DNA from 3 places in the Nonomuraea sp. NPDC050227 genome. Region 1 is predicted to be linked to each of the others. Evidence: riboswitches for the same ligand, from Rfam matches in the RefSeq annotation. Region 1 holds a riboswitch; each other region holds the start of a gene.

Region 1 (10,146 bases):
GGCAGGACACCGTGCGGGAACGTCAACTTCCAGACACCAGGGGCAACCGGATCTCGAACCGGCACCCCGGTCCTTCGTTGACCACCCCGATCATCCCATCATGCGCCTCGACGATCCCCTGGGCGATCGCCAGCCCGAGCCCGGCGCCGCCGTCGGCGGTGGGCGTACGCGCGGCCTCCCCCCGGAACGCCACCTCGAACACCCGAGGCAGATCCTCCTCGGGAATCCCCCCGCAACCGTCGGCCACCGAGAGGCAGGCCATCCCCTGCTCGTCCACCCCCGCCCGCAGCACCACGGCCCGTTCCGACGGCGTGTGCCGGATGGCGTTGACGACCAGGTTCCGCAGGGCCCGGCCCAGCGCCGCCGCGTCGGCCTCCACGGGCACGGCCCCCGCCGCCTCCGCCGTGAGCACCACCCCCTTGGCCCTGGCCAGCGGCTCGACCCCGGCCAGCGTGTCCGCGACGAGGTCGGCGAGCCCGATCCTGGCCCGCGAGAGCCGCAACGCGCCCGCGTGGATGCGCGACAGCTCGAACAGGTCGTCCACCATGGCCGAGAGCCGTTCGACCTCCAGCTTGATCTGGCCGTGGTAGCGCGCGACCGTCTCGTGGTCGGCCACCACCCCGTCCTCCAGGGCCTCGGCCATGGCCCGCAGGCCGGCGAGCGGCGTGCGCAGGTCGTGGCTCACCCAGGCGACCAGTTCCCGGCGCGCGCCTTCGAGCGCGCGTTCCCGCGCGTACGCCTCCTCAAGGGTGCTCGCGATCTCCTGGAGCTCGGCCGGCAACCCCAGCGGCGCCCTGAACGGCACGTCGCGCACGGCCGCCACCAGCCGCCTGCTCTCCCCCACCACCCGCCTGGCCAGCACGAACGCGACCCCGAGCCCCACCAGGCCGCCCACCGCGACCACGCTGAGCACGAAGTCCTTGACCGCCCCCTCGATGATCATCTTCATGGTGATGGCGACCACGCCCGCCAGCGTCGCCGCCACGGCGACCACCACCACGACGGCCAGCATCACCCCGATCGACCTGGTCCGCAGCCGTCCCATGGCCCATACGCCGGCGGCGGCGACCAGCAGCCCCAGCCCCGCCGAGACGGCCACGACCATGGGCAGCTCGCTCACCGACACCATGGGATCGGGAGGCGTCACCCCGCGCTCTCCTGCGGCTCGTACCGGTAGCCGACACCCCAGACCGTGACGATCCGCCGCGGCTCGGTCGGGTCCGCCTCGACCTTCTCCCGCAGCCGCCGCACGTGCACGGTCACGGTCGAGGAGTCGCCGAACGACCATCCCCACACCTGGTCGAGCAGCGCCGACCTGCTGAACGCCTGCCGCGGGTTGCGCATGAGGTAGGCCAGCAGGTCGAACTCCCTGGCCGTCAGCATCACCTGCGCGCCGCCGAGCCGCACCTCGTGGGCGCCGACGTCCACGACGAGGTCGCCGTCGCGCAGCACGCCGGTGCCGGCCGTGACCGACGCCCCCCGCGCCCGGCGCAGCACCGACTGCACGCGCAAGGCCAGCTCCCGGGGGCTGAACGGCTTCGTCACGTAGTCGTCGGCCCCGGTCTCCAGGCCCACCACCCGGTCGATCTCCTCGCCGAGCGCGGTCAGCATGATCACCGGGACCGGCCACCGCTCCCTGAGCTTCCTGCACACCTGGAGCCCGTCGATCCTGGGCAGCATCAGGTCGAGCACCATGAGGTCGGGCGGGTCGGCCAGGGCCCTGCGCAGCGCCTCGGCGCCGTCGCCCACGCACTCCACCTCGTGCCCGTCGCGCTCCAGATAGCGCGCCACGACCTCGGACACGGTCGGATCGTCGTCGACCACCAGGATGCGGGTGTTCACCGTCTCACCGTACGGCTGAGCCCCACGTGGCGGACATGGTGGCGGACATGGACGTCACAGGTTCGTAAGCCTCGCGGATCATGCTCGCAGGACGTACGGTGGCCTCATGAGTAGAGTCGTGATGCTCGTTTTAGGGACCCTTCTCGGTCTCTTCGTGCTGTTCAACTTCCTCCTGCCCCTGCTGGCAGGTCTGTTCAAGTTCGCCCTGATCGTCGGGGTCGTCGGCCTGATCGTCTTCATCACCGTCACCGTCGTCGGTAAGTCCCGTTCGTCGCAGTGACGTCGCTTCTGTTCGATCCGTGGCTGGTGGGGATCACCATGATGGCGATCCTCCTGCTGGCCACGTGGGCGGCCACGTTGCCGCCCGTCCTCGGCGGTGAGTCTCCCGGCTTCCCGCTGACCTACGCGCGCCGCACGGCCTTCCAGCGGCTGCGCGATCCCGACGCGGCCGGACGCCCGCGTCCACGAGCGCCTTAGGCGAGCCCCGCTTCCGTCAAAGCGGGGCTCATCGTCATGGGTGAGCCCTGATCCGTCGTCATGTCTGAAGGGCTCATGATCGATTCACTTGTCACGTTCGTCATCGGCGTGTCCGGCGGCCATGCCGCGCTCGCCATCGTGCTGTTCACCCTCGCCGTACGCCTGGTCCTGCTGCCGCTCAACGTCCGGCAGGCGCGGGCCGGCCAGGTCCGGCAGCGGCTCGCGCCCAAGTTGCAGGAGCTGCGCAAGCGCCATGGGCGCGATCCCGAGCGGCTGTCCCAGGAGCTGACCGCTCTGTACGCCCGGGAGGGCACGTCGCCGTTCGCGGGGATCTTGCCGATGCTGGCGCAATTGCCGTTCCTGTGGCTGATGTTCAGGGTGGCCACGCACCCGACGGCACTGGCCGGTCACACTCTGTTCGGGGCGCCGCTGGGCCAGCAGCTCGCGGGCGTGGTGGCCAATTTCGGACTGATCAGTTGGCCGGTTTCGGTCTTTGTCATCGTGATCGCGGGGCTCGTGCTGCTGGCATGGCTGTCGGCACGCTCGATCAAGGTGTCGGAGGAGCAGCCGGAGTTGCTGCGCAAGGTCATGCCGCTGTTGCCGTACGGCTCCGCGCTGGCCGTGCTCGTGCTCCCCCTTGCGGCCGGCCTGTACCTCCTGGTCTCCACGGCGTGGGCCGTCACCGAACGGGCCGTACTGGCGGCCAGGACCGCCTAACCGGCCTCCTTCAGGGCCGCGACCTGCCCGTTCACCGCCGCCCCGTTGGGTGCGGGCAGGATGGCCCACACCGTCGTCGTGTCACCGTCGTGACGAACCCCCCAGCTCTCAGCCACGTATTCGACGATCCCCAGCCCCCGGCCCCCGAGCGAAGACAGGGTCGGGCGGCCCGCCCGCGGCTCCGTCGCCGCACCCCCGTCGCTGACCGCCACCTCTATGTGATCGTCGCTACGCATCCAGGCGACCCTCACCATGCCTGAAGGCAGCGGATGCGCGTGCCGCAGCGCGTTGCTCAGCAACTCGCTCACCACCAGCACCGCATCGTCGATCGCGGCGGTGTAGACCCCACAATCCTGCAGGTCAGTGCTCAGACGCTGGCGGGCGACGGCGACGCTGGACGGCGCGTACGGCAGCAGCACCACGCTTGACACACCCACCTCCCCGTTCCCTGTGCCCCCCGCGGGAACACTCCCCGGTACGACCGAAATGCCCCGTTAGCCAATCGCAGAAACCGCATCTCGATCACAGCTTGTACACATTGGACGATAGATCAGCTCAACTGTGACCACCTCGTTACCGCATCGGTGTGTCGGATCGGATAGGGGAAGCGCGCCTCAGGATCAACCGCATCCTCGTACCCCCTCCGGGCCTCGGTTGAGCACTCACTTCTCCCCCCTGTGCCCTGGCCAGACTGCGCACGATGTAGAGCCCGAGCCCCACTCCACCAAAGCGTCTCCGGTCCCCGCTGTCCACCTGGACGAAGCGCTCAAAGATCCGTTCGCGGTCAGGCGGTGGGATTCCGACCCCCTCGTCATCCACCACTACGACCACGCCGTCGTCTTCGGGCCAAGCTTCAACACAGATCAATCCACCCATTGGGGAATATTTAAACGCGTTCTCCAGCAATTGCCCCAAAACGATGTCGGTTGCCAGGGCGTCACCCAGCACCGGCGGCAATTCGTCCGGGATGCGTACTTCGACGCGGTGGCGGTCGGACAACGCGGGGAGGCCGAGCGTGGCCGCGTGGATCCGGGCCGCTAGGTCGAACGCCTCGATCCGCACGGCCAGCTCGTCCGCGCCCGCCCTGGCTCCCAGCAGCAGGTGGTCCATGAGCTGGCCCAGCGATCCGGCCCGCTCGGCGATCGTGTGCACGGCCGAGCGGCGTTCCGCGTCGCTCATCTTGTCCCAGCGCGCGTCGAGCGTGCCGGCGAACCCGCGCACGATCGTGATCGGCGTGCGCAGCTCGTGGCTGGTGGTGGCCAGGAAGAGGTCCTTGGCCTCCTCCAGCTCCTTGGCCTGGGTGACGTCGCGGAAGTCGATGACGATCTCGCCGGTCTCCTCGATGCGCGCGCTCACCACGTCCAGCCAGCGCCCGTTCTCCAGCTGGAAGGTGAGCTTCTCGCCGGGGCTGGGCAGCGGGAACGGCGGCGGGCCGCCGAGCACCGCGTCGGCGGGGAAGGCGGTCAGCTCGGCCGCGGCGGGGTTCCAGCGCACGACCCGGCCGGCGTCGTCCAGCACGGCGATGCCGTCGGCGCTGGCGTCGAACACGGCCCGCTCGTGCGCCCGCTGCCGCACCGCCTCCTGGTAGGCCACCGCGTTGCCGACCGCGATGCCGGCGTGCCCGGCCAGCAGTTCGAGCAGCTCCAGCTCCAGGTGGCCGGGGGCGGGCCCGGCGAACAACGCGTAAAGGGCCCCGTAGGGGCGGCCGCCGACCGCGGCCAGGCCGAGCGCGATCGTGTGCAGCCCGTTGAGCCTGGCCCACACCAGGTCGCCGAGCCCCTGGGACTCCAGCATGACGGTCTTGCCCGTCCGTAAGAGCTTGTCCACCAGGCTCGTCCGCAGGCCGGTGGTGGTGCCCCTGAGCGTCTCCGGCAGCCGGTACGTGCTGACCAGCCGCAGCCGCTCGCCCTCGATCAGCACGAACCCGCCCGCGTCCGCGCCCGTCAGCTCGGTGAGGCTGGCCGAGATGCGGTCGAGCACGGCCGGCAGCTCCAGCTCGGAGTTGATGTCGCCGACCACGTCGGTGAGCCGGCGCACCAGCCTGGCCCGGCGTTCCATGCGCAGCCCGGCGACCTCGTCGGCCCGCGCGGGATGGTGGGCCAGGACGTAGCCGACCACGGAGTTGCCCATGCGCAGGGCGTTGATGTCCACCCGCAGGTCGAGCGGCCTGCCGTCCTTGTGGACGCGCTTGGTGCGCAGCGACACCTGGCCCCCGGTGCGGACGCGCTCCAGCACCGCGTTGTGCTCGGCGGCCAGCTCGTCGGGGACGATCGGCGCCCGGCGACCCAGCATCTCGGCCGCCGTCCAGCCGAACAGGTGCTCGGCCGCCGCGTTCCAGACCAGCACGCTCTGGTCGCGGTCGAGCGCCACCACGGCGTTGGGGGACCCGGCGAGCACGGCGCGAGCGATCTCCTCGTCACTCCCGACCCATGCGTATCCCACACCTCCATAGTGCACGTGGCGTGGTGGGTCTGACGGGCGATCCGTCCGATACGCTGCGCTCACGAAGATTCCGGTGGCTGAAACGGGTGAGCGGCATGTCGAGCAGCGACCTCGATGCCCTGCTGAGAGTGACCTCCAGCACCTACAAGGGCGAGGGGCCGCCACACATCGCGTTCGGCACCTACGACGGCGCCGTGGGCAGGCTGGTGCTCGCGGTGACCGGCAAGGGCATCGCGGCCTGCAGTTTCGAGGCCGAGAACACCGTGTTCGAGCGGGTGGCCAAGGAGGTCGGCACGTTCATCGGGCCCGACGCCCGCCGCCTCGACCCGGTGCGCCGGGAGCTCGACGCGTACTTCTCCGGCCGGCTGCGCACCTTCGCCACGCCGGTGGACCTCGCGCTGGCCACACCGTTCGCCCGTACCGTGCTGCAGAAGACCATGGCGGTGCCCTACGGCACGACCACGACGTACGAGGAGATCGGCGCGAGCATCGGACGGCCGCGCGCCCTTCGCGCGGTCGGCAACGCGATCGGCGCCAACCCGGTGTGCGTGATCGTGCCCTGTCATCGGGTGGTCCGTGAGGACGGCGAGCTCGGCGACTACGCCGGAGGCGTGGCCGCCAAGCAGCACCTGCTCAACGTCGAACGCCGGGTCTCAGCGGGCCGCTGAGCGACGCCGGCCGAGCACGCCGATGATCAGCGTCACCAGGGCCGCGACCAGCGCGCCGCCGAGCGCGCCGTTCATCCACGGCTCCCGCGTGAAGCCGACGGCCTCGCGGGCGGACGCCCAGAAGTCGTCCCAGCCGGCGACCGTGGGCGTCGAGGTGGTGAACCAGTAGGCGGCGAAGCCCAGCGCCCACGGCAGCAGCATCAGCCAGCGCGAGGGCGCGTCCTCGGCGGTGTTCCAGCGGGCCGCGCCGCCGAGCACGAAGTAGTCGACGGCCAGCACCGCGAACATCGGCACGAACACCGCGCCGATCACCCCGAGGAACGCGCCGTAGGAGGTGACGTCCACGACCAGGGCGATCGCGGTGGTGAGCACGCCGATCGCGGTCGAGACGATCCGCCGGTCCACCTTCGGCATCAGGTTCTGCAGCGAGACGGTGGTGGAGTAGACGTTGGCGAAGGACTGGTCGGTCTCGCGCAGCACCAGGATGCCGAAGAACAGCGCGCCCAGCGGCGCCGCGACGAACGGCTGGAACACGACCATGCCGTCGGCCTGGACCGCCTGGGCGCCCGCGATGGCCACCGCGTACACGCCGAGGGCCAGGCAGGCCACCTGGGCGACGGTGTAGCCGCCGACGACGCCGGTGAAGGCGGCCCGGCTGGAACGCGAGTGCCTGGCGAAGTCGGCGGCCATCGGCACCCACGACACCGACAGGGCGATGACGTAGTCGACGGCCGGGGCGAAGGCCGTCCAGGACCCGCCCGTGTACGTCGGCGCCTCGCCCAGGAACGACACGGTGAACCAGATCAGCGACACGATCACGCCGGCGGTCACGTACCGGCGCAGCAGCCGGATCGACCCGAGCGGCCAGACGGCGAGCGCGGTGGTCAGCACCCCCGCCACCACCACCCACACCTGGTACGGGACGCTTCCGAAGATCGCGTTCGCGGCCTTGGCGATCACCCAGAGCTCGAAGGCCCCCCAGCCGAGCATCTGCACGATGTTCAGCACGGACGGGACGTACGACATCTTCGCCCCGAACAGCCCGCGCAGCAGCACCATCGCCGGCCGCCCGGTCTGCGTGCCGGGAATGGCCGACAGGCCGACCATGGCCGTGCCGATGAGGCTGCCGACCACGGCGGCCGTGAGCGCGGCCACGAGGCTGAGCGGCGCGTTGCCCAGAGGATCGATCAGGACGAGCGCGCCGGAGAAGCCGAGGAGGCTGACACCGAGGTTGGCCCAGAGCGCGCCCTGGTCGAGGACGCCGAGGGTCTTGGGGGGCGCGCCGTCAAGGGTCAGCGGAACTTCGTCGACGACATGCGTCATCGCACACTCCCTACGCCGGCATTACCCGGACAGGTTCAGGCGGTCGGCAGCGGCTGTGTTGCTGCCCTCTCAGCCCGGCACCCCGAGCTCCCGCGACTATGCAGTTGGCGCCCTCATCATGCCTCAATGGCGGCGGAACCGCCACAGTGGGGCATTCAGGCCACGAAAGGATCCTGCCCGGTCTCGCTGACCATCGGACGGCGCGCGAACTCCCACGACTGCATGCCGCCGCCCACGTTGACGGCGTCGCGCCCGAGCTGGTTGAGCCACGCCGTGACCTGCATCGACCGGCCGCCGACCCGGCACACCACGTAGACGGTGCGGTCGGCGGGCACCTCCTCGACCCGGCCCTGGATCTGCGACATGGGGATGTGCACGGCCTCGGGGGCGTGGCCGGCCAGCCACTCGTCCTGCTCGCGGACGTCGAGCAGGTAGGCGTCGTCGGGAACGGCGGTGACGTCGATCTCTGGAACGGTCATGCCTCCATCATCCCGCGCCCGGGACCCTACTTGAGCAGGCGCGACATCCGCCGGTCGGCCAGCGGCTTCCCGCCCGTCTGGCAGGTCGGGCAGTACTGGAGCGCGGAGTCGGCGAAGGACACCTCGCGGATCGTGTCGCCGCACACGTCGCACGGCTGGCCGGCCCGGTTGTGCACGCGCAGCCCGGACTTCTTCTCCGCCTTGAGGTCTTTGGCGGCCAGCCCGTGCGCCCGTTCGACGGCGTCGCGCAACGTCGTCACGATGGCCTCGTGCAGGTCGGCGATCTGGGCGTCGGTCAGCGTCGCGGCGATCTTGAACGGCGACATCCTCGCCGCGTGCAGCACCTCGTCGGAGTAGGCGTTGCCGATGCCCGCGATCACCTTCTGGTCGCGCAGCAGCCCCTTGATCTGGGTGCGGTTGCCGCCCACGATGCGCTTGAGCGCCTCGACGGTGAAGGCGTCGTCGAGCGGGTCGGGGCCCAGCGCGGCGACGCCGGGCACGTCCTCCGGCTTGTCGGTGACGTAGACGGCCAGCCGTTTCTGCGTGCCGGCCTCGGTCAGCTCGAAGCCGGGGGCCAGGCCGTCGTCGTCCGGCGCCAGCCGTACGCGTACGGCCAGCGGCCCCTTGCCCGGCCGCACCGGCCGCGCGCCGGTCAGGTCGTCGCGCCAGCGCAGCCAGCCGGCGCGGGCCAGATGGATGATCAGGTGCAGGCCGTCGCAGTCGAGGTCGAGGAACTTGCCGTGCCTCGACACGTTCGTGACGGTGAGCCCGCCGAGCGCGGTGACCGGCGGGTCGAACGTCTTGAGCGCCTGGAAGCCGACGACGTCGACGCCGGCGATCGAACGGCCGACCGCCCGCTCGCGCAGGAAGTTGGTGAGCGACTCCACCTCGGGAAGTTCCGGCATGCCCCCAGGGTATGGCGCGCACCGGACCGGCACGCGACTACGGCACGTCCCAGAAGGCGAGCTCGTGTGCCATGCCCTCGGCGAACAGCGCCTCCGCCCGCACGGGGTCGGGGTCGGCCTCGTCGATCATCTGCCCGATCCGTACGGTCAGCGCCGCGAACGCGGGGTCGGCGTAGGTGTCCACCCAGGCCCGGTACCGCGGCTCGGCGGGCGGGTTCTCGGCGAGAATCTTCCCAAGACTCGAATATCCCCACATACACGGATAAAGCGCGGCCAACCCCTCCCCGTACGACCCCGCCGCCTCCAGCAGGAACGCCGTGTACGCCACACACGCCGGCCCCTTCACCGCGTTGTCCAGATCGGCCCCGAACTCCGCCGACAACGACCGATGCAGCCGCAGCTCGTCGTGGTACGTCGCGTACGCCAGATCCACCAGGTCTCCCAGATGCCCGTCCGGCGCCTGCCAGGCCAGCCTGGAGAACACCCGCACATAGTCGAGCAGGTACAGGTAGTCCTGCTCCAGCCAGGACCGGAAGACCGGCTCCGGCAGGTCGCCGCGCCCGATGCCGGCCACCGTGGGATGGTCCAGCTGCGCCTGGAGCAAGGGCCGGCCGATCGCGTGAAGTCTTTCCGAAATGCTCATGCCTGGGAGGTTAGTGTCGGGACATGACCGTGACGATCGCCGAAGAACTCCTCCTCCTCGCCCACGACGAGGAAACCGGCAAGCAGCTCATCGGAGGCGTCCAGCTCGACCCCGCGCTCGGCGGCGCGATCCTCGCCGAGCTGGCCGCCGCGGGCCGCGTCGAGCTGGCCGACGACAAGGTGACGGTGACGGACCCCACCCCGCTGGGCGACGCCGAGCTCGACGCCGCCCTCGCCCGCATGGCCGAGGACGGCAAGGCCAGGAAGCCCGCGTGGTGGGTGCAGCGGCTGCAGTCGGACAAGCTGCGCAGGCGCCTGCTCGCCAGGCTCGCCGAGGCGGGCGTGCTGGCCGAGGAGCGCGGCCGGGTCCTGGGCATCTTCCCGACCACGCGCTGGCCGGAGGCGGACCCCCAGGTGGAGGCCGACGTGCGCGAACGCGTCACGGCCGTCCTCGCGGGCGCCGACCCCGACGAGCGCACCGCCACGCTGATCGCGATCATGCACGCGGCGAAGCTCGACCGCAAAGCCTTCCCGGGCGCCGACCGCGAGCGCGTCAAGGAGATCGCCGAGGGCGAGTGGGCCGGCCAGGCGGTCGCCAAGACGATCACCGCCATCACCGCGGCCATCGCCGCCACCGCCTCCACCGCCGCG
Region 2 (10,146 bases), on a different contig from region 1:
CGTTCCCGCGAGAGCGGCCCCGACCGGCGGAAGGGCCGGCGCGAGCCGGTCCCTCCGGCAGTCTCGGAGGGGGATCTCCAGGGGATCACCAGGTCGTCTCCGGGGCGTCTCCGGGGCCGTCTCGCGCGGGCGTCTCCGGGCCGTCTCCCGGGGGCGTCCCCGGGGTGTCTCCGGGGTGTCTCCGGCCGTCTCCTGGGCGTCTCTGGGGCGCCTTTAGGGGGTCGTCGGTGAGGACGCCTCGGCGTAGCGCCGGCGCGGGATCCGGCCCGCCTGCCGAGCCTGGCGTCCGGCCGCCACGGCCGCCCTCATCGCCGAGGCCATGAGCTCGGGCCGCTGCGCCCGGGTGACCGCCGTGGCCAGCAGCACCGCGTCGCAGCCCAGCTCCATGGCCAGGGCGGCGTCGCTGGCCGTGCCGATGCCGGCGTCGAGGATCACCGGCACCCCGGCGGACTCCACGATGAGCTCGATGTTGTGCGGGTTCCTGATCCCGAGCCCCGAGCCGATCGGCGCGCCCAAGGGCATCACCGCCGCGCAGCCGGCCTGCTCCAGCCGCCGCGCCAGCGCCGGGTCGTCGCCGATGTACGGCAGCACCACGAACCCGTCGGCCACCAGCCGCTCGGCGGCGTCGAACGTCTCGATCGGGTCGGGCAGCAGCGTGCGCTCGTCGGCGATGACCTCAAGCTTGACCCAGTTCGTCCCCAGGGCCTCGCGGGCCAGCCGGGCCGTCAGCACGGCCTCGCCCGCGGTGAAGCAGCCCGCGGTGTTCGGCAGCACCTTGATGTCGCGGCGGCGCAGCACGTCCAGGACCGAGCCGCGGGCGCCCGGGTCGAGCCGCCGCATGGCCACCGTGGTCAGCTCGGTGCCCGAGGCGACCAGGGCCTGGTCGAGCACCTCCAGGGAGGGCGCGCCGCCGGTGCCCATGATGAGCCGGGAGGCGAACTTCTCCCCGGCGATGATCAGCTCATCCACCCTGCACCGCCGTCAGAACCTCGACGCGGTCGCGGTCGCCGAGCGCCGTCGTCTCCCACGAGCTCCGCGTCACCACCTCGTCGTTCACGGCCACGGCCACGCCGGTGGTGGCGGTGGTCAGCGTCCGTACGGCCTGGGCCACGGTGGTGCCGTCGGCCACCTCGTGCGCGGCGCCGTTGATCGTCACAATCATGAAATATCCCGAAATCTCGCGGGCGAGCACAGCGCGGCGAGCTCGCCCTCCTCACCCGTCAGAATCCCCGCGCCCGTCGAAACCCCCGCCACCCGAGCCGCCGCCTGGGCCGCCGGCTGCGTGCCTGTCTGCACCGCCGCCTGGGCCGCGGCCTGTGTGCCTGTCTGGGCCGTTGTCGGGGCCGCCGTCGGGGGCCTCGACGTCGCGGACGGGGGCGTCGTGGACGGTGTCAGCACCGCCGACGTGACCAGGGCCGCCGTCAGGGGGGCCAGCAGCACCCCGCCCCGATGGTGGCCGGTCGCCAGCACCAGCCCCGGGACCTCGCCCGCCCCGATGATCGGCAGGTTGTCGGGGGTGCCCGGACGCAGCCCGGCGACCACGTCGGCGACCTCCAGCTCGGTGACGCCCGGCACCAGCTCCCTGGCGTCGCGCAGCAGCTCGTAGAGCCCGCCCGCGGTCACCCGGGTGTCGAACCCCAGCTCCTCCTGGGTCGCCCCGAGCACCAGCTCGCCGTCGCCCCTGGGGACGAGGTAGACGGGCGCGCCGTGCACCATCCCGCGTACGCACCGGCCGAGCAGCGGCTGCGGCGAGCGCAACCGCATGATCTGCCCCTTGACCGGCCGGACGGGCACGTCGGCCAGCTCCCCGCTCCACGCCCCGGCGGCCAGCACCACCCGCTCGGCCGCGATCTCCGGCACCGCCGGCTCAGGCTGACCGAGCACGGCCTCAAGCCGCACCCCTGTCACAGCACCTGTCACGGCTCCCGCCACAGGTCCTGCCGCACCGCCTGCCCCAGCACCGATCCCAGCGCCGGTCCTAGAGCTGATCCCACCGCCGGTCAGAGCGCCGGTGCCAGAGCTGGTCCCAGCGCCTGTCGCGGCGCCCGGAGCGGCGTCGCCGTCGCGCAGCAGGCCGGTCACCCGCGCCCGCACCACGGGCACGCCCAGCCGGTCGAGCGCGGCCAGCAGCGCCGCCGTGACCCGGCGCGGATCGACCCAGGCGTCACCGGGGGCCAGCAGCCCGCCGCGCACCGAAGGGGCCAGCATGGGCTCCAGACGCCGGCACTCGCGCCCGGTCAGCCGCTCGACCCGCAGCCCCAGCTTGTCCATGAACGCCGCCAGGTCGTCGAGCGCCGCGAGGTCGTCGGCCCCGAAGGCGACGTCGAGCGTGCCGTCGGCGCGCAGGTCGAGCGCACGACCAGCGGCCCCCTCCGGCCCGATCACCCCGAACGCGCCCCCGAACGCCTCCCCGGCCCTCGCCCCGGCCCCGCCACCGGGACCGCCGCTCAGCCCCGTGCCGAGACCCGCCCCAGAGCCCGCACCGAGATCGGGGCCGAGGCCCGCGTCGGCGGCCAGTTCGGCGGCGAAGGACGGCCATCGGCTCAGCGAGGCGGCCCCCAGCCGCAGCAAAGGCTCCTCGGTGTAGGCGACCTCGCTGACGGGCGCCAGCATCCCGGCCGCCGCGTAGGACGCCCCGCGCCCCGGGGCCGGATCGACCACCGTGACGGGCAGCCCCTCGCGGGCCAGCCGCCAGGCGATCGACAACCCGACGACGCCGCCGCCCACGATCACATTCATCCGCGCTCCCTTCGCCGGCATGATCCGGATCAGGTGTCTTGCGGTCGAAGGCCCGCTCAAGCCTTCCTCTCAGCCCGGTGACGGCCGGACTCCCGCGCGTCTTGCGCCTCCAGCCTACGGCCTCGGCGCGACGTGCCGGCACCGCCCCCGTTATGGTCATGAACGTGAACCATGTCGTAGTGGTGGGAGCGGGCCTGGCCGGGCTGCGCAGCGCGGAGGCGCTGCGCGGGCGCGGCTTCACCGGACGGATCACGCTGATCGGCCAGGAGCGCCATCGGCCCTACGACCGTCCGCCGTTGTCCAAGGCCGTGCTGTCCGGCGCGGCCGACTCCAGCTTCCTGGAGGCCGACCTCGACGCGCTGGAGGTCGACTTCTGGCCAGGGGTCACCGCCAAGGCCCTGCGCGAGGGCGTCGTGGAGACGACCGAGGGCGAGCTCGGCTACGACGGCCTCGTGATCGCCACCGGCACCGAGCCGATCACCGTGCCCGGCGACGGCCCCCAGCACGTCCTGCGCACCCTCGACGACGCCCACGAGCTGCGCGCCGGGCTCGTGGCCGGAGCCCATGTGGCGATCATCGGCGCCGGCTGGATCGGCGCCGAGGTCGCCACCGCCGCCCGCAAGGCCGGCTGCTCGGTGACCGTGATCGAGGCCGGCCCCGCCCCGCTGGCCAACGCCGTGGGCCCGGAGATCGGCGCCCGCACGCGACACTGGTACGACGGCATCGACCTGCGCCTGAACACCATGGTCGACGAGGTGGACGAGGGCGGCGTGCGGCTGGTGGGCGGCGAGTTCGTCCAGGCGCACGTGGTCGTCACGGGCATCGGCGTGCGCCCGGCCGTCGAGTGGCTGGCCGGCTCCGACATCGACCTGCACAACGGCGTCGTCACCGACGAGCACCTGCGCACGTCCATGCCGAACGTGGTCGCCGCCGGCGACTGCGCGGCCTGGTGGTCGCGCCGCTACGGCGTCCGGCTGCGCGTCGAGCACTGGGACACCGCGCTCGGCTCGCCCGAGGTCGCCGCCGCGACCCTGCTGGGGGAGGAGGCCGTCTACGACCCGGCCCCCTACTTCTGGTCCGAGCAGTTCGGCCACATGGTCCAGTACATCGGCCACCACCCCTCCGGCGACCGCCTGCTCTACCGGGGCGAGCCCGAGGGCAAGTGGTCGGCCGTCTGGCTGACGTCCGGCGACACCCTCGCCGCCGTGCTCGCCGTCGACCGGCCCCGGGACTACGTGCAGGGCCGTAGGATCATCGAAGGCGGGCATCGCCTCGACACAGAACGCCTGGTAGATCCAGAGGTCCCCCTACGGGATTGTGTTGTTTGAGCAAGGACGGCATGTGGTAGTTGTGGTTTCGTGACGCTTTCTGTTGCACAGATCGACCGGGAGACCGACCAGCTCGTCGACGAGTGGCTCACTCTCCCCGAAGTGGCCTCACGCCTCGACCTCTCGATCGGGCGGGCCAAGCAACTCCTCAAGGACCACAAGCTGCTCGGCGTGCGCCGTGGCGGCGGCGGGCCACAGGTTCCCGCGGTGTTCCTCGACGGGAAGGACGTGATGAAGGGCCTGCCCGGCACACTGACCGTGTTGCAGGACGCCGGCTACGACGACATCGAGTCGTTGCGCTGGCTCTTCACCCCAGACGAGTCCCTGCCGGGGTCGCCCATCGAGGCGATCAAGGCCGGCCGTCACACGGAGGTCAAGCGGCGTGCCCAGGCCCTCGCTTTCTGAGGCCCGCCTCTATCTCTGCACCGACGGCCGCCGCGACCGCGGCGACCTGGCAGAGTTCCTCGACTCGGTGCTGGCCGGCGGCGTGGACATCATCCAGCTGCGGGAGAAGGGCCTGGAGGCACGCGAAGAACTCGCGCTCCTGGAAGTCTTCCGCGACGCCTGCGACCGGCACGGCAAGCTGCTGGCCGTCAACGACCGGGCGGACATCGCCTTCGCCGCCCGGCCCGACGTGCTCCACCTGGGGCAGGACGACCTTCCCGTGACGGTCGCGCGAGAGATGCTCGGCGACGACATCGTCATCGGCCGGTCCACCCACTCCGTCGCCGAGGCGTCCGCCGCGGCCGTGGAGGAGGGCGTCGACTACTTCTGCTGCGGCCCGATCTGGCCCACGCCGACCAAGCCGGGCCGCCACGCGCCCGGCCCGGCGCTGCTGCGGCACGCGGCCTCACTGGGACCGGCCCCGGGGGCGGCCGCGCCGCGGCCATGGTTCGGGATCGGCGGCATCGACCTCACCAACCTCGACGAGGTCATGTCGTACGGCGTGAGCCGCGTGGTGGTCGTACGCGCGATCACCGACGCGGAGGACCCGGGGGCGGCGGCGGCCGAGTTCGCCAAACGCCTGACCCCCTGACCCCTTGCCCCCCTGACCCTGACACTGACCCCCTGACACTGACCGGGCGCCCGTCCACGACGGGCGCCCGCACTCCGCGGCGAGGCCGCCTGCGAAGCGGGCCGCTCAGGCCGGCCGCCGGTACCAGGGGCCCGGGGTCAGGTCCTGCGGGATGTCGCGGCGATGGCCAGCTCGGTCAGCGCCGTGCGCGAACCGGCGGTGACCGGCGCCTCGTCGAGCGCGGCCAGCGCGTCGGCGAGATAGCCGGCGATCAGGTCCTCGCACTCCCGCAGCGCGCCGCTGTCCGTGATGATCTCGCGCAGGGCGCTCACCCCGTCCTCGTCGAGCGCGGGGTCGCCGAGCAGCCTGCGCACCGTCGCGGCCGCCTCCGGAGCCGCCCCGGCCAGGGTGCGGGCCACCAGCATCGTGCGCTTGCCCTCCCGCAGGTCGTCGCCGGCCGGCTTGCCGGTCTGGGCCGGGTCGCCGAAGACGCCGAGGATGTCGTCCCTGAGCTGGAAGGCGATGCCGACGCGGCGGCCGTAGCCGGTGCACAGCTCGTCCATCCACGGCTCCAGCGCGCCGGCCGCGAGCACCAGGCCGAGCCTGAGCGGCTGCTCCACCGAGTACTTGCCGCTCTTGAACAGCGCCACCCGCAGCGCCGACTCGAAGGTGTTCTCGCCGTGGGCCTGCTCCAGCAGGTCGAGGTACTGGCCGCACATCAGCTCGGTGCGCATGTGGTCGTGGACGGGCTGGGCGGCGGCCAGCGACGCCGGCGGCAGGCCGCTGGTGCGCCACATCTCGCCCGACCACACCAGCAGCAGGTTGCCCAGCAGGATGGCGGCTCCCTCGCCGAACTGCTCGGCCGAGCCGTGCCAGCCCTCCTTCTCGTGCAGGGACTGGAAACGGCGGTGGGCGGCCGGCATGCCCCTGCGCAGGTCGCTCTTGTCCATCACGTCGTCGTGCACGAGCGCGCTGGCCTGCAACAGCTCCAGCGACGCGGCGGCGGTGAAGATCTCGGGCACGTCGGTGCCGCCCGCGCCGCGCCAGCCCCAGTAGCAGAACGCGGGACGCAGGCGCTTGCCGCCGGCCAGCAGGTCGCCCGCGGCGGCGCGCAGCGGTTCGAGCTCGGCGTCGCCCGAGGCGGGCAGCTGCCGTTCGACGAACTCCCCGAGGGCGCGCTCCACCTGGGTGCGCAGGGCGTCCATGCTCGCGGCGTCAGTGGTCATGCCTTGAGACTAGTGGGCGCGGACTCGGGGTCGGGTCCCCGGTCTAGGGGCGGCCGACCCGGACACCGGCCTGTACGCTTGGGACATGGCGCTTGGTCGACCCTCCATCCTGCCCGATCGTGTCCCCACCGTCCGCGAGCTGCTCGCCGCCGGTGGCCGGTCGTTCTCCTTCGAGTTCTTCCCGCCGAAGACCGACGAGGGCGAGCGGCAGCTGTGGAAGGCGATCAGGGAGCTGGAGTCCCTGCGCCCCACGTTCGTGTCGGTGACCTACGGGGCCGGCGGCTCGACCCGCGACCGCACGGTCGACATCGTCGAGCGCCTGGCCCACGACACCACGCTCACCCCTGTGGCGCACTTCACGGCGGTCAACCACTCGCTGCGCGAGCTGCGCCACCTGGTCGGCCGCTTCGCCGACGCGGGGGTGCGCAACATCCTGGCCGTGCGCGGCGACCCGCCCGGCGACCCGACCGCCGAGTGGGTGCGGCATCCCGAGGGCGTGCTCTACGCCGAGGAGCTGGTGCGGCTCATCCGGCAGGCGGGCGAGTTCTGCGTGGGGGTGGCGGCGTTCCCGTACAAGCATCCGCGCTCGCCGTCGATCGAGTCCGACACCGAGTACTTCGTGCGCAAGTGCCGCGCGGGGGCCGACTACGCGATCACCCAGATGTTCTTCCAGGCCGACGACTACCTGCGGCTGCGCGACCGGGTGGCGGCCCAGGGCTGTGACACGCCGATCATCCCGTGCATCATGCCGGTCACGCAGATGAGCACGATCGCGCGGTCGGAGCAGTTGTCGGGGGCGCCGTTCCCGGCCGAGGTGGCGGCCCGCTTCGAGGCGGTCGCCGACGACCCGGCCGCGGTGCGGGCGCTCGGCATCGAGCACGGCGCGGAGTTGTGCCAGCGGCTGCTCGACGAGGGCGCGCCCGGCATCCACTTCATCACGTTCAACCGGTCCAGCGCCTCGCGCGAGGTGTTCCAGCGCCTGACGCCGGTCGCCGCCACAGCCTGACCCGCCGTCCCGACCCCACGCAGAGCGGATGCCCGTCACCCGCCCGCAGGGGGACCGGGCGGGTGACGGGCAGGGGGTGGTATCCAGTCGGTAACGTGTCCGTCACTTTCTGTCATGAAGATGCCCTCGGGCATGACCTGGCAAACCCTGCGAGTACGGGCTTTACCTGCGGTGATGTGCGGCGCCCTCAGTCGAGGGGGAGTGGGCGGCCGACGATCGCGTACTCCTCGTGGCCGCCGGGGAAGACGAAGCGGGTCAGCAGGTCGGCGAAGCCCATGCTGGCGTAGAGGTGGCGGGCGGCCGTGGGGCGGTCGTGCGTGGACAACACGGCCGAGCGCTCGGCGCGGCCGGCGCACAGAGTCCGGATCATGGCCCGGCCGATGCCCTTGCCCTGGTGGTCGGGGTGCACGTGGATCTCGGCCAGCTCGAAGGCGTGGCCCATCCAGGCGTGCGCGGCCTCCTCGCCCGCCTCGTCGGCCAGCGCCCTGCTCACCACGTCGTGCCACCACTGGCCGGTCGCGCCGCGGAAGCCGTACGCGAAGCCGACGGTCCGGGGGCGCGCCACACCGGTCGGGTCACGCAACTCTGCGAAATAGCACTGGAAATGGGGATATGTGCCGTGGTTTCGCATGATGGTCTTGCGGCCGGCGATCTGCTCGGGGGGCGGGTTCATCGCCGCCGTGTAGATGTCGATCACCGTGTCCAGGCGTTCGGTGAACTCGGCCGGGCCCGCCCCGCGAAACTCGATCACTCGTCGCACATTACTCGACGTCGACCGGAGTGCCTCCGGTGATCGCCACCAACTCCTCGAACGTCGTCGGGAACACTGTCAGCGGGTGGCCGCCGGCCGCCCACACCACCTCGTGCTTGCTCAGCCAGTTGTCCACCAGGGTGCGGACGGGGGCAGGATGGCCGACCGGGGCCACCCCGCCGATCGGCTGACCGGTCGCCGCCCTGACGAACTCCGGCGTGGCCCGCCGCACCTTGGCGACACCGGCCGTACGGGCGATGAGCTCGACGTCCACCCGGTGGGCGCCGCTGGTCAGGACCAGCAGCGGCGCGCCGTCGGCGTCGAAGATCAGGCTGTTGGCGATCGCCCCCACCTCGCAGCCGAGCTGGGCGGCCGCGGTCGCCGCGGTCGGGGCCTTCTCGGGCAGGACGACGATCTCTCCGGTGGCGCCCGCCGCGCGCAGGGCGGCCTCCACGACGACGGCGTTCGCCGGCAACTTCTCGGACATGAGGACACTCTAAACAGGTTGACCGGCTTATTACCTGTTCATGGTAGGTGGTGTAGGGTCCATCGATCCGGATAGTTCGTGATATGAGAGGTGGTACCGGTGGGGGCTCGACGGCTGCCCGGAGTGGCTGCTCTGCTGACGGCTGGGGCCGTCGTACTCACGGGCTGCGGCGCGCACGCGGGCACATCAGCCGCGACGACCGTCACCGGCGTGTCCAGCACGCCAGGCGCGGCGGGGGCCAAGGCAGGCCCCGCGAAGGCGCCCGTCACAGCGCCTGTCACGGCGCCTGTCACGGCGCCGCGCAAGACGCTGAAGCTGGGCGCGAAGGGCACGTCCGTCACCTGGCTGCAGCGGCGCCTGGCGGCTCTGGGCTACCTGCCCGGCAAGGCCGACGGCCGTTACGGCGGCACCACCCTCGCCGCCGTCTGGGCCTTCCAGAAGGTCAACGGCATCACGCCGACCAGCACGATCGCCCGCAGGACGTGGGAGGCGCTGGAGCAGCCGAAGACCCCGAAGGTGCTGGTGGGCAACGGCAAGCCGACCCGCGCCGAGGTCAACCTGACCAAGCAGATCATGGTCCTCTACATCGACGGCCAGGTGCGGCTCATCACCCACGTCTCCTCCGGCAGCGGCGTCCCGTACTGCGAGACGACCACTTGGCAGGGCAAGGAGCAGCGCTTCTGCGGCTCGGCCCGCACGCCGACCGGCGACTTCCGCACGACGTGGCGGGCGAGCGGCTGGCACAAGTCCTACCTGGGGCAGCTCTACAACCCGATCTTCTTCAACGGCGGCATCGCCTTCCACGGCGCGCTGTCGGTGCCGCTCTCCCCGGCCTCGCACGGCTGCGTGCGCATGCCGATGAACGTCGCCGAGGTGCTGCCCGGCCTGCTCGGCAAGGGCGTGCCGGTGCATGTGAGAGGCGCCTTCAGGCGCGCATAACGTCCGCATAACCGGATCCGGTGACGGCCGGGTTATCCGCCTCTTGCTGGACTTCCCCCGATTTGAGGGGGAATTCCATGACGACGTTCGCAGCTCGTGTTCCGGCTCCTGCCCCGTACGTGCGGCGCGGGAGCCGGTCGCGTTCGTGGTGGTTGCTGGCGATCGGATGGGTGGCGCAGGTCGCGCTGCGGCTGTGGTTGTTCCGGCAGCACGCCGGGCCCGTGGCCAACCCGGACGAGACCGGATACCTGATCGCCGCCCGGTGGCTGGCCGGCGGGCCCGGGGCGGATCTGACCGGCTTCACCTTCTACCAGGGCGGCTACCCGCTGCTGCTGACGCCGGTGTTCTGGTTCACGCAGGATCCGGTGGTGGCCTACCGGCTGGTCGTGGCGGTGGGGTCGATGGTGGCGGCGGGGGCGTTCCCGCTGGCGTACCTGCTGCTGCGGCGGCTGGGGACCGGGCCGCGGGCGGCGATGGCGGCGGCGTTCGCGGGCGGATTGTCGCCGTCGCTGCTGCTGTTCTCGGGGCTGGCGCTGGCCGACGCGGTCCTGCCCACCCTCGTCCTGGCCTGGCTGGTCGCGCTGCACGACCTCGTGGCCAGGGGGTCGGTCAGGGCGGGGGTGCTGGCGGGCGGCCTGGCGGGGTACGCCATGGC
Region 3 (10,146 bases), on a different contig from region 1:
GCTGCGCCCGACCGAGAGCGCCACCGTCTTCCTGCAGCAGCTCGGCCGCGGCCTGCGCCGCACGCCCGACAAGGACGTGCTGACCGTCCTCGACTTCGTCGGCCAGCACCGCAAGGAGTACCGCTTCGGCAACCGGTTCCAGGCGCTCACCGGCTTCGTCCGAGGGCGGCTGGAGACACAGGTCAAGAACGACTTCCCGCTCCTGCCGTCGGGCTCGCAGATCGTCCTGGACCGGGTCACCAAAGACCGCCTGCTCGACGAGCTGCGGATCCATCTGAGCGCGACGGTCACCATGGTCACGCAGGAGATCCGGTCGCTCGCCGAGACATCGCTCGTGAAGTACCTGGAGGTGAGTGGCCGCGACATCGACGACCTGTACCGCAACCGCCGCTACTGGACCGACCTGCTGCGCCGCTCCGGCCTGGTCACCGCCCCCGCCTCCCCGCTGGAGAACGCGCTGGGCCGCCGGATCCGCGCGCTGCTCCACGTCGACGACCGCCCGCGGGCCGCGGCCTACGCCGGCCTGCTGCGTCCCGACGGGCCCCGCTACGACGACTGCCCGCCGACCACACAGGCGTTCGCCCGCATGTTGTTCTTCTCCTTCTGGCGGGACGGCGGCGGCTTCGCCACCTACGACGAGGGCCTGGACCGGTTGCGGGCCGAGCCGGACCTGTGCGGGGAGATCCTGGATGTCCTCGCCCACGGCGTGGAGCGCCCGCGCCATGTGACCAAGCCGCTTCCCGCGACGCTCGCCGGCGTGCCGCTGGTCCTCAACGGCCACTACTCGGCCGACGAGGTCCTGGCCGCTCTGGGCTGGGCGAGCCTCGGCGGTTCCGTGCCCGCCACCATGCGGGAGGGCGTGGCGTGGTGCCCGGCCACCCGCTGCGACGCTCTCTTCGTCACCCTGCGCAAGAACGAGAAGGAGTTCTCCCCGCAGACCATGTACCGGGACTACGCCCTGACCCCGGAGCTGTTTCACTGGGAGTCCCAGAACCGGACCGGTGCAGCGTCGGCCACCGGCCTGCGCTACCAGAGGCACGAGCACACCGGCAGCCACGTCCTGCTGTTCACCAGGGAACGCACGGAGAACGACCTTCGCCACCCCGAGCCGTACGTCTTCCACGGCACCGCCCGCTACGTCGAGCACAAGGGCGAACGCCCGATGGCCGTCACCTGGAGGCTGGACGAGGAGATGCCCGCGGACCTGTTCCGGCGCGCGGCCATCGCCGGCTGACCGCCGCGGCTCTTCGGGCAGGGGTGATCTGGGCGAAGCATGACGTTACCGATACCCCGTCAGGGGAAGATCGCCGGACATGTCGGAGACACCACCACCCCAGAGCCAGCGGTACCCGGGCCGTACGGACGAGATGTCCCCCGAGCCGCGTGACGAGATGCGCGGCTACGAGGGCAGGGACCTGCTGGCGGGCAAGAAGGCGCTGATCACCGGTGGCGACTCGGGCATCGGCCGGGCGGTGGCGGTGGCGTTCGCCAAGGAGGGCGCGGACGTCGCCATCGCCTACCTCGACGAGCACGACGACGCCAACCACACCCGCGGCCTGGTCGAGCAGGAGGGACGGCGGTGCGTGCTGCTGCCCGGCGACCTGGGCGACCGCGACCACTGCGCGACGGTCGTGGAGCAGGCGGTCTCCGAGCTGGGCGGCCTGGACGTCCTGGTCAACAACGTGGCCTACCAGGCGCCGGTCGACTCCCTGGAGGAGCTGACGGACGAGCAGTGGGAGCACACGTTCGCGGTCAACATCCACAGCTACTACCGCGTCACCAAGGCCGCGCTGCCGCACCTGCGGGAGGGCAGCGCGATCGTGAACACCTCCTCGATCAACGGCCTGCGCGGCAACAAGACCCTCATCGACTACGCCGCGACGAAGGGCGCGATCAACGCCTTCACCTACTCGATGGCCCAGAACCTGGTCGAGCGCGGCATCAGGATCAACGCCGTCGCCCCCGGCCCGGTCTGGACGCCGCTGATCCCGGCCACGATGCCGGAGGAGAAGGTGGCGAAGTTCGGCGCGCAGGTGCCGATGAAGCGGGCCGCCGACCCCGACGAGATCGCCCCTTCGTACGTGTTCTTCGCCGCCGACCGGCTGTCCTCGTACTACACGGGCGAGGTGCTGGCCCCGATCGGCGGCGAGACGCTCCCTGGCTGACCGCGCAGGTCAGAGGTAGATCGAGCCGCCCTTCCCGAGGAACTCGGCCGCCTTGTCGGCCATGCCCGCCCGCACCTCGTGGCTGAGCTTCATCGAGCAGAACTTCGGGCCGCACATCGAGCAGAAGTGCGCGGTCTTGGCGGGCGCGGCCGGCAGGGTCTCGTCGTGGAAGGCGCGGGCGGTGTCCGGGTCGAGCGACAGGTCGAACTGGTCCTCCCAGCGGAACTCGAACCGGGCGTCCGACAGGGCGTCGTCCCACGCCTGGGCCTGCGGGTGTCCTTTGGCCAGGTCCGCCGCGTGCGCCGCGATCTTGTAGGTGATCACGCCGGTCTTGACGTCGTCGCGGTTGGGCAGGCCGAGGTGCTCCTTGGGGGTGACGTAGCAGAGCATGGCGGTGCCGTACCAGGCGATCATGGCGGCGCCGATGCCCGAGGTGATGTGGTCGTAGCCAGGGGCGATGTCGGTGACGAGCGGGCCGAGGGTGTAGAAGGGCACGTCGTCGCAGAGCTCGCGCTGCAGGTCGACGTTCTCCTTGATCTTGTGCATGGGCACGTGGCCGGGGCCCTCGATCATGACCTGCACGTCGTGCGCGTGCGCGATCTTGGTCAGTTCGCCCAGGGTGCGCAGCTCGGCGAACTGGGCCTCGTCGTTGGCGTCCGCGATCGAGCCGGGGCGCAGCCCGTCGCCCAGCGAGAACGTCACGTCGTAGCGGGCCAGCAGGGCGCACATCTCGTCGAAGTGCTCGTACAGGAAGCTCTCGCGGTGGTGGGCCAGGCACCAGGCGGCCATGATCGAGCCCCCGCGCGAGACGATCCCGGTCTTGCGGCGGGCGGTCAGCGGGACGTGCGCCAGCCGCACGCCCGCGTGCACCGTCACGTAGTCGACGCCCTGCTCGCACTGCTCGATCAGGGTGTCGCGGTAGACCTCCCACGACAGCGCCTCGGGCCGCCCGCCCACCTTCTCCAGCGCCTGGTAGATGGGCACGGTCCCGACCGGGACGGGCGAGCTGCGGATGATCTGCTCGCGGGTCTCGTGGATGTTCGGCCCGGTGGACAGGTCCATGACGGTGTCGGCGCCCCACCGGGTGGCCCAGGTCATCTTCTCGACCTCCTCCTCGATCGAGGAGGTGACGGCGGAGTTGCCGATGTTGGCGTTGATCTTGACCAGGAAGTTCCGGCCGATCGCCATCGGCTCGGACTCCGGATGGTTGACGTTGGCGGGGATGACCGCCCGCCCGGCCGCGACCTCCTGCCGGACGAACTCGGGCGTCATCCCCTCCCGGACGGCCACGAACTCCATCTCCTTGGTCACCACGCCGCGCCGCGCCGCGCCGAGCTGGGTGACCGGCGACCCCCACGCCGAGCGGTCGGTACGCGACGGCCCCGAGGTGTCGTAGAGCCGCACCGACGTGCCGTTCGACAGCCTGACCTCGCGCATCGGCACCTGAAGGTCACCGATGTAGATCTTGGAAAAGCGCGCGTCGCTCATCGCGCAAACTCCCTTCGCCGGCATTATCCGGAGCAGGTTCTGGCGGTCGGCGGCTGACAGCCGTCCTCTCAGCCCGGTCCGCACCGGGCTCCCGCGTTGGTCATCGCGATCATAACCCCGCGCGTGGCAGGATCAAGGGGATGTCCGATCCCATTGCGCACACGACCGCCACCTACGACCGCATCGCGCGCCAGTTCGACGAGCAGTTCACCGAACCGCCCCCCTCGTTCGCGGCCTTCCGCGACCGGTTCGCCTCAGCCCTGCCCGCCGGAGCCACGGTCGCCGACCTGGGATGCGGCCCGGGGCGCGAGTCGGCCTGGTTCGCCGGACGCGGCCTGACCACCGTGGGCGTGGACCTGTCGATCGAGATGGCCAGGCTCGCCGCCGGGCACGGCGTGCCCACCGTCCTGGGCGATCTGCGACGCCCGCCGCTGTCGCCGGCGTCCCTGGACGGCGTCTGGTCGGCCGCGGCCCTCGTGCACGTGCCGTCCGAGCAGACCGAGGCGACGCTGCGCGCCTGGCACGCGGCGCTGCGCCCCGGCGGGGTGCTCGCGCTGACCACCGCCCTGGGCGACGGCGAGGGCTGGGAGCCGGTGCCGTACCGGACGGAGTACGAGCGCTGGTTCGTCCACCGCGACGCGGGCGACCTGCTCGCGGTGCTGGACGCGGCCGGGTTCGCGGTCGCCTGGCACGAGACGAACGTCACCCACCGCACGTGGTTCAGCGTGCTGGCGACAGCGCGCAGCTCTCCCCAGCCCTAGTCTCCAGGTCGAGCGCGAACCCGGGGCCGCGCAGCCGGGCGGTCCCGCCGCGCGCCGACGACAGCCTGACCTCGACCGGCACGCCGTCCGCCCAGGTCACCCCGACGGTGAAGCCGCCGCGGGCGCGCAGCCCGTCGAACGAGCCCGCGCGCCAGGCGGCCGGCAGCGCGGGCAGCAGCTCGATGACGCCGGCGTGGCTCTGGAGCAGCATCTCGGCCACCCCGGCGGTCGCGCCGAGGTTCCCGTCGATCTGGAACGGCGGATGCGTGTCCCACAGGTTGGGCAGCGTGCTGGCGCGCAGTTGCCCGCTCAGCATGGTCAGGGCGCGGTCGCCGTCCTTGAGCCGGGCCCAGAAGTTGACCTTCCAGGCCATGCTCCAGCCCGTGCCGCCGTCGCCGCGCGCTTCGAGGGTGGTGCGCGCCGCGGCCAGGTGCTCGGGGGCGGTGAGCTGCGTCCCGGGGTGCAGGGCGTAGAGCTGGGAGACGTGCCGGTGCCGGTCGGACGGGTCGTCGAGGTCGGCCTTCCACTCCTGGAGCTGCCCCCAGGAGCCGACCCGCAGCCCGGGATCGAGCCGGTCGGCCGCCGCGCGCAGCCGTCCGGCGAACTCGGCGTCCACGCCGAGCGTGCGCGCGGCCGCGGCCGTGCAGGCGAACAGTTCCCGGACGATCTGCTGCGGCATGGCCGCGCCCGCGGTGAAGTCACCGTGCTCGGGCGAGTACGCGGGCGAGACGACGAGGCTGCCGTCGCGCGCGTCGGGACACAGGTTGGCCAGCCAGAACTCGGCGGCCTCGCGCATCGCCGGATAGGCGTGCCCGCGCAGGTAGCGCTCGTCCCCGTCGAACAGGTAACGCTCGTAGAGCTGGCGCACCAGCCAGCCGGCGGCGTCCGGCATCCAGAACGACGTGGGCCAGTCGTGCACCCCCGTGAACCCGAACGGGTTGGTGTTGGAGTGCACCGCCCACCCCGCGGAGCCGAACATCGTTCGCGCGGTCTCGCGTCCGGGCGCGCGCAGCCCCGCCACGAACTCCTGGTACGGCACCGCCGTCTCGGCCAGGTTCGCCGGCTCGGCCGGCCAGTAGTTCATCTGCAGGTTGATGTTGGTGTGGTAGTCGGACTCCCACGGCGGCGAGTTGGACGCGTTCCACACCCCCTGGAGGTTGGCCGGCAGCGAGCCGGGGCGGGAGGAGGCGATCAGCAGGTACCGGCCGTACTGGAAGTACAGCGTCTCCAGGGCTCTGTCGGACGGGGTGCCGGCGCCTTCGTAGGCGGCCAGCAGGCGGTCGGTCGGCAGGTCGGGCGTGCGCTGGCCGAGGTCGAGGCGGACCCGGCCGAACAGCGCCCGGTGGTCGGCCTCGTGCTCGGCCCGCAGCTCGGCGTACGGCCGGCGCGCCGCCGCGTCCACCGCCGCCGTGACCCGCGCCGCCGCGTCCGGGCCGCGGTAGCCGGGGTGGACGGGCGCGTAGTCGGTGGCCGCCGAGAAGACGAACACCGCGCTGTCGGCGCCCGTCACCACGACGCGGTCGCCCTCGTCCGTACGGGTGCCGCCCTCGGTCAGCACCTGGACCTGGCCCTCGTACACCAGGCCGTTGTCGGCGAGCACGCCACGGACGCGCAGCCGTCCGGACTCGGCGGTCACTTCCTCCCCGCCGTCATGCGCGGTGCCGAAGCGCAACGTGAACCCCACCCGTCCCGGAAGTCCCGCCGTCACCCTGCCGACGCTGACGTGCGCCGGGTACGAGGCGAAATATTCCCTGGTGAGCACCACGCCGTCGGCGTCCTCGTACGTCACGGCGGCCACCGCCGTCTCCAGGTCGAGCGTGCGCCGGTAGCCGCCGGAGAAACCGCCGGTCACGTCGAGCAGCAGCTCGCCGAAGTTCTGGTACGCCCCGAAGCCGGGAATGTGCCCCACCGTGCGGTAGGACGGGTTCCCCAGGATCGCGGCCACCTCCTCCGGCGCCATCGAACCCCGCTCGTCGATGACCCGTCGCACCGCCTCCAGAGCGCCGGGACGGTCCGCCGGCCAGTTGCCTGATCCACCGGGCTCCGCGCTACCCGGACCGCCGGTCCACAACGACTTCTCGTTGAGCTGGACGCGCTCGGTCTCAAGCGTCCCGAACACGCAGGCGCCGAGCGCTCCGTTGCCGATCGGAAGGACGTGTCCTTCCCAACGGGGGGCGGGCTCGTCGTACCGGAGCGTCAGCATGGCGATCAGCCTAAGGTTTGGCGATCGCCCCTGGCGGTACGGACTCCCTCAGGGGAACTATGATGAAGATCGCCGCTGTGGCCGCGATCGTGGCTCTCGCCACGATCGGACCGGCTGCCGCCTCTGGGGACGGCATCGAGCAGCAGGAAGTGAGCAAGCAGCAATACCGGACGCTGACCGCCCAGTGCCGCTACGCCGACACACCGGCCCTGCGCCAGAAGTGCAGGCAGGCGGTCAAGGACAACTACCGAATCGGCCGGCGCAACCGTTCACTCGACTGCCGGACGTACTCCGGCGTGACGGTCTGCGGCGAACTGCTCCTCAGCAAGACCGAGCGCGCGTGCATCGACGAGTCCACCAGACAGGGCTTGGCCTATCGCCGCGCCGAAGTGGAATGTTACGTGGCCTGACCATGATCGTCGCAGGTGTCGACGGCTCGCCGACCGGACTGCTGTCCGTCGACTGGGCCGCCAAGGAGGCAGTGCTGCGCGGGGTGTCGCTGACCGTGGCCCACGTGGTGCCCGACTGGGTCTGCCGCCCGATCTCCGGCCGGTACGCGGAGGTGGGCAAGTGGATGCGCGACGGCGCCAAGGAGGTGCTCGCGGCCGCCGAACGGCGGGCCCGCGAACTGGGCGCCGAGGTGACCACGGAACTCGTGCCCGGCGATCCCCGCGCCGCGCTGATCAAGACCGCCGAGCAGGCCGACCTGCTCGTCGTCGGCAGTCGTGGCCTGGGCGGCGTACGCGGGCTGCTGCTCGGCTCGGTCGCCCACGGGGTGGCCGCGCACGCCCAGACGGACGTCGTCCTGGTCCGCGATCCGCCCGCCGTTCCGCGCGGTGAGCTGGTGGTCGGCGTCGACCGTTCCGAGGGCAGCCTCCGCGCGCTGAAGTTCGCCTTCGCCGAGGCCGAGCTGCGCGGCGCCAGGCTGCGCGCGGTGGAGGCGTTCGCCTGGCCGCGTCCCTCGGGCTTCGGGCCCGCCGATCCGGAGGTCGAACGCGAGACCCGCGAGGCCCTGCGGACCTTCCTCGCCATACCCCGCCAATGCCATCCCGGCGTGGAGGTGATCGAGGACGTCGTGCACGGCCATCCCGTCGAGGTGCTGCGCGAGGTGGCGGCCGGGGCCGACCTGCTGGTCGTCGGCAGCCGGGGGCACGGCACGCTGAAGGGCATGCTCATCGGCTCGGTCAGCCAGGCCATGCTGCACCACGCGCCCGGCCCGCTCGCGATCGTGAAAGCCACCTCCGCCTAGGGGACGTTCCCGCAGGCCACCGCCTTCACCGTCCCCTCCTGCCCCCGGCCGCCCTGCCACGGACGCCCGCCGGCCTCCAGCCGCCCTGCCACGGACGCCCGCCGGTGGCTAACCGGCGGCCGGCACCGCCGCCGCCACGATGGCGGCCACGCGCGGCGCGGCCAGCCGTACGTAGTCGTCGGTGGCGAGCGCCAGTGAGCGGTCGAGGCGCGCGGCGTTGAAGTAGATCTCCGGCAGTTCCAGCAGCGAAGGATCGACGACCAGCTCAAGGCGGGGGTCATGGCTGAACGGCAACACCGTCCCGCTGACGCTGCCCGCCAGTTCCTCCGCCCGGTCCTTGTCGGCGAAGGCGACGTACGTGCCCTCCAGCAGCCCCTTGACCGCCTGCAGATCCAGCCGCGCGTCGCCCGGCACGACGGCCAGCACGTGCCGGGTGCGCTTCTTGCCGATCTTGACCATCACGATCAGGCACTTGGCCGCCTGCTCGACGCCGTGCCCGCGCAGGGCGCTCACCTGCTCGGTACGCCCCTCCGCCGGATGGTCGATCACCCGGTACCGCGCCCCGCCGGCATCGAGATCGGCGATCAGCCGCGCATAGGCGTCCGGCCGCCGGTCGGCCTCGGGACCTTCTCCGGCCTCACGGCCTTCTCCGACCTCGGGACCTTCTCCGCCATCGGGACCTCCGTGGGCTCCGGGGCCTTCTCCGGCATCAGCGCCTTCAGAGCCGTCGGGACCTTCGTAGGCGTCACCAGTCACTGCTCAACATCTCCTTGGCCTTGGCGATCCGACCCTCGTCGCGCTGGTAGAACACCCACTGCTTGATCTTCGTGCCCCGGATCAGCCCCGCCTGGGCCAGCACCTTGAGATGCTCGCCGCACGTGGGCCGGCTCACGCCCAGTTTCTCGGCGATGAACAACGAACAGACGCCGTCGCGTACGAGATCGCCGTCGCGCTGCGGGCCGAAGTGCCGCTCGGGGTCGCGCAGCCACTCAAGGATGAGCAGCCGTTTGTCACTGGCCAGCGCCTTGACCAGATCCACATCCACCGAGCCAGTATGGCAATAAGCTAATTACCTGTCCACGCCCGGCCCCCTGAACCGCATGGCCCCCGCCCGTACGACCTCAGGACACCTGCACCACCGGCCGCACGCCCTCAGGACGCCTGCACCACCGGCGCACCTTCGCTGGCCTGCACCAGGACGAACCCCTGCCCCCGGAACGCCAGCTGCATGGCCTCGCCGCTGCCGCGCCCGATCAACGCCCCGACCTTCATCGTGCGGTTGACCCCGACCTGCAGCCCCGTGCTCCAGCACACCGCCGCCTGCCCGTCCACGAACGTCGGCATCCGCGCCACGTCCAGCAACACCGGCGTGCCGTGCGTGGTCACCGCCACCCACCCCGTGCCCGTCACCGTGGTGTTGAACAGCCCACCGGCCGCGACCCCGGCCCCCTGCACCCGCTGGATGTCCCACCTGAGCTCCGGCCCGAACGCCAGCAGGTTCCGCCCGTTGACCGTCAGCCCCTCGTTCTCCAGGTAGAAGAGGTGGATGTCGTCAGCGTTGTCGGCCAGATAGAGCTGCCCCTGGCCGCGTACCCGCATCAGGGAGGCCCCCTCCCCCGTCACGGCCTTCTTCAGCAGCCTGCCGAGCCCGCCACCCTCGTAGTCGAAGTCCATCTGCCCCTGGAAGGCGACCATGGACCCCTGCTTGGCAAGCACCTCGTGCGGCAACTGGACCCGCAGCATCTTGCTGTTCTCCAGCGCGAACCCGCCGGGAAGCGGCTGGCCGGCCAGGTTGCCGAAGATCGAACTACGCACGTCGCGCCTCTCACGTCGATGGTCGTCGCCGCCGACGTGCATCCGGAGCCGGCCCGAGCGGCGTCATCTCCGCCGCTCCCACCACCTCCGGCACACCACTCCGGCGCCGTTCTACAACCCCATCAACTCGGCGCCCCGGACGCGAGTTCCCGCACCACCTGAATGAGCTCGGCCGGATCGAACGGCTTGGTCAGGTACGCGTCGACCCCGATCCCCAGCCCCCGCCTCCGGTCGTCGTCCTGCGCCCGCGCGGTGATCAGGACGACCTTGATGTGACTGGTCGCCTCCTCCGTACGCAACTTCTCCGCCGTCGCCCACCCGTCGAGGCAGGGCATCATCACGTCCAGCGTGATCACATCCGGCATGACGTCCATCACGCGATCCAGACAGTCCTGCCCATCGGTGGCGGTCGACACCTCGAACCCCTCAAGGTTCAGGTTGACCGCGATGAGCTGCCGGATGACC

The links. Region 1 has a riboswitch for thiamine pyrophosphate ahead of ACIBK9_RS03935 (purine-cytosine permease family protein). Riboswitches for the same ligand answer to the same signal wherever they lie in the genome.
Region 2: another riboswitch for thiamine pyrophosphate. It lies ahead of ACIBK9_RS30025 (FAD-dependent oxidoreductase); the one in region 1 lies ahead of ACIBK9_RS03935 (purine-cytosine permease family protein).
Region 3: another riboswitch for thiamine pyrophosphate. It lies ahead of thiC (phosphomethylpyrimidine synthase ThiC); the one in region 1 lies ahead of ACIBK9_RS03935 (purine-cytosine permease family protein).

What each region holds. Positions count from the first base shown of each region.
Region 1 covers NZ_JBITJF010000001.1:722,623-732,768, forward strand. Annotated here, with positions in the region: gene ACIBK9_RS03895 (HAMP domain-containing sensor histidine kinase) at 23-1,147, opposite strand; gene ACIBK9_RS03900 (response regulator transcription factor) at 1,144-1,842, opposite strand; gene ACIBK9_RS03905 (hypothetical protein) at 1,949-2,122, shown strand; gene ACIBK9_RS03910 (DUF6412 domain-containing protein) at 2,119-2,319, shown strand; gene ACIBK9_RS03915 (YidC/Oxa1 family membrane protein insertase) at 2,395-3,036, shown strand; gene ACIBK9_RS03920 (ATP-binding protein) at 3,033-3,458, opposite strand; gene ACIBK9_RS03925 (ATP-binding protein) at 3,610-5,478, opposite strand; gene ACIBK9_RS03930 (methylated-DNA--[protein]-cysteine S-methyltransferase) at 5,574-6,146, shown strand; gene ACIBK9_RS03935 (purine-cytosine permease family protein) at 6,132-7,469, opposite strand; TPP riboswitch at 7,460-7,573, opposite strand; gene ACIBK9_RS03940 (rhodanese-like domain-containing protein) at 7,625-7,948, opposite strand; gene ACIBK9_RS03945 (Fpg/Nei family DNA glycosylase) at 7,975-8,853, opposite strand; gene ACIBK9_RS03950 (TenA family protein) at 8,891-9,496, opposite strand; gene ACIBK9_RS03955 (GPP34 family phosphoprotein) at 9,520-10,146, shown strand, end outside.
Region 2 covers NZ_JBITJF010000008.1:215,126-225,271, reverse strand. Annotated here, with positions in the region: gene ACIBK9_RS30035 (thiazole synthase) at 214-969, opposite strand; gene thiS (sulfur carrier protein ThiS) at 962-1,162, opposite strand; gene ACIBK9_RS30025 (FAD-dependent oxidoreductase) at 1,159-2,739, opposite strand; TPP riboswitch at 2,729-2,845, opposite strand; gene ACIBK9_RS30020 (FAD-dependent oxidoreductase) at 2,898-4,067, shown strand; gene ACIBK9_RS30015 (Rv2175c family DNA-binding protein) at 4,098-4,472, shown strand; gene thiE (thiamine phosphate synthase) at 4,450-5,103, shown strand; gene ACIBK9_RS30005 (polyprenyl synthetase family protein) at 5,241-6,308, opposite strand; gene metF (methylenetetrahydrofolate reductase [NAD(P)H]) at 6,394-7,314, shown strand; gene ACIBK9_RS29995 (GNAT family N-acetyltransferase) at 7,502-8,065, opposite strand; gene ACIBK9_RS29990 (YbaK/EbsC family protein) at 8,076-8,552, opposite strand; gene ACIBK9_RS29985 (L,D-transpeptidase family protein) at 8,763-9,491, shown strand; gene ACIBK9_RS29980 (hypothetical protein) at 9,569-10,146, shown strand, end outside.
Region 3 covers NZ_JBITJF010000009.1:329-10,474, reverse strand. Annotated here, with positions in the region: gene ACIBK9_RS31335 (DUF3427 domain-containing protein) at 1-1,234, shown strand, start outside; gene ACIBK9_RS31330 (SDR family oxidoreductase) at 1,314-2,165, shown strand; gene thiC (phosphomethylpyrimidine synthase ThiC) at 2,175-3,653, opposite strand; TPP riboswitch at 3,646-3,758, opposite strand; gene ACIBK9_RS31320 (class I SAM-dependent methyltransferase) at 3,794-4,414, shown strand; gene ACIBK9_RS31315 (glycosyl hydrolase family 95 catalytic domain-containing protein) at 4,374-6,617, opposite strand; gene ACIBK9_RS31310 (hypothetical protein) at 6,677-7,027, shown strand; gene ACIBK9_RS31305 (universal stress protein) at 7,030-7,866, shown strand; gene ACIBK9_RS31300 (YbaK/EbsC family protein) at 7,975-8,415, opposite strand; gene ACIBK9_RS31295 (winged helix-turn-helix domain-containing protein) at 8,612-8,911, opposite strand; gene ACIBK9_RS31290 (AIM24 family protein) at 9,019-9,681, opposite strand; gene ACIBK9_RS31285 (response regulator) at 9,804-10,146, opposite strand, start outside.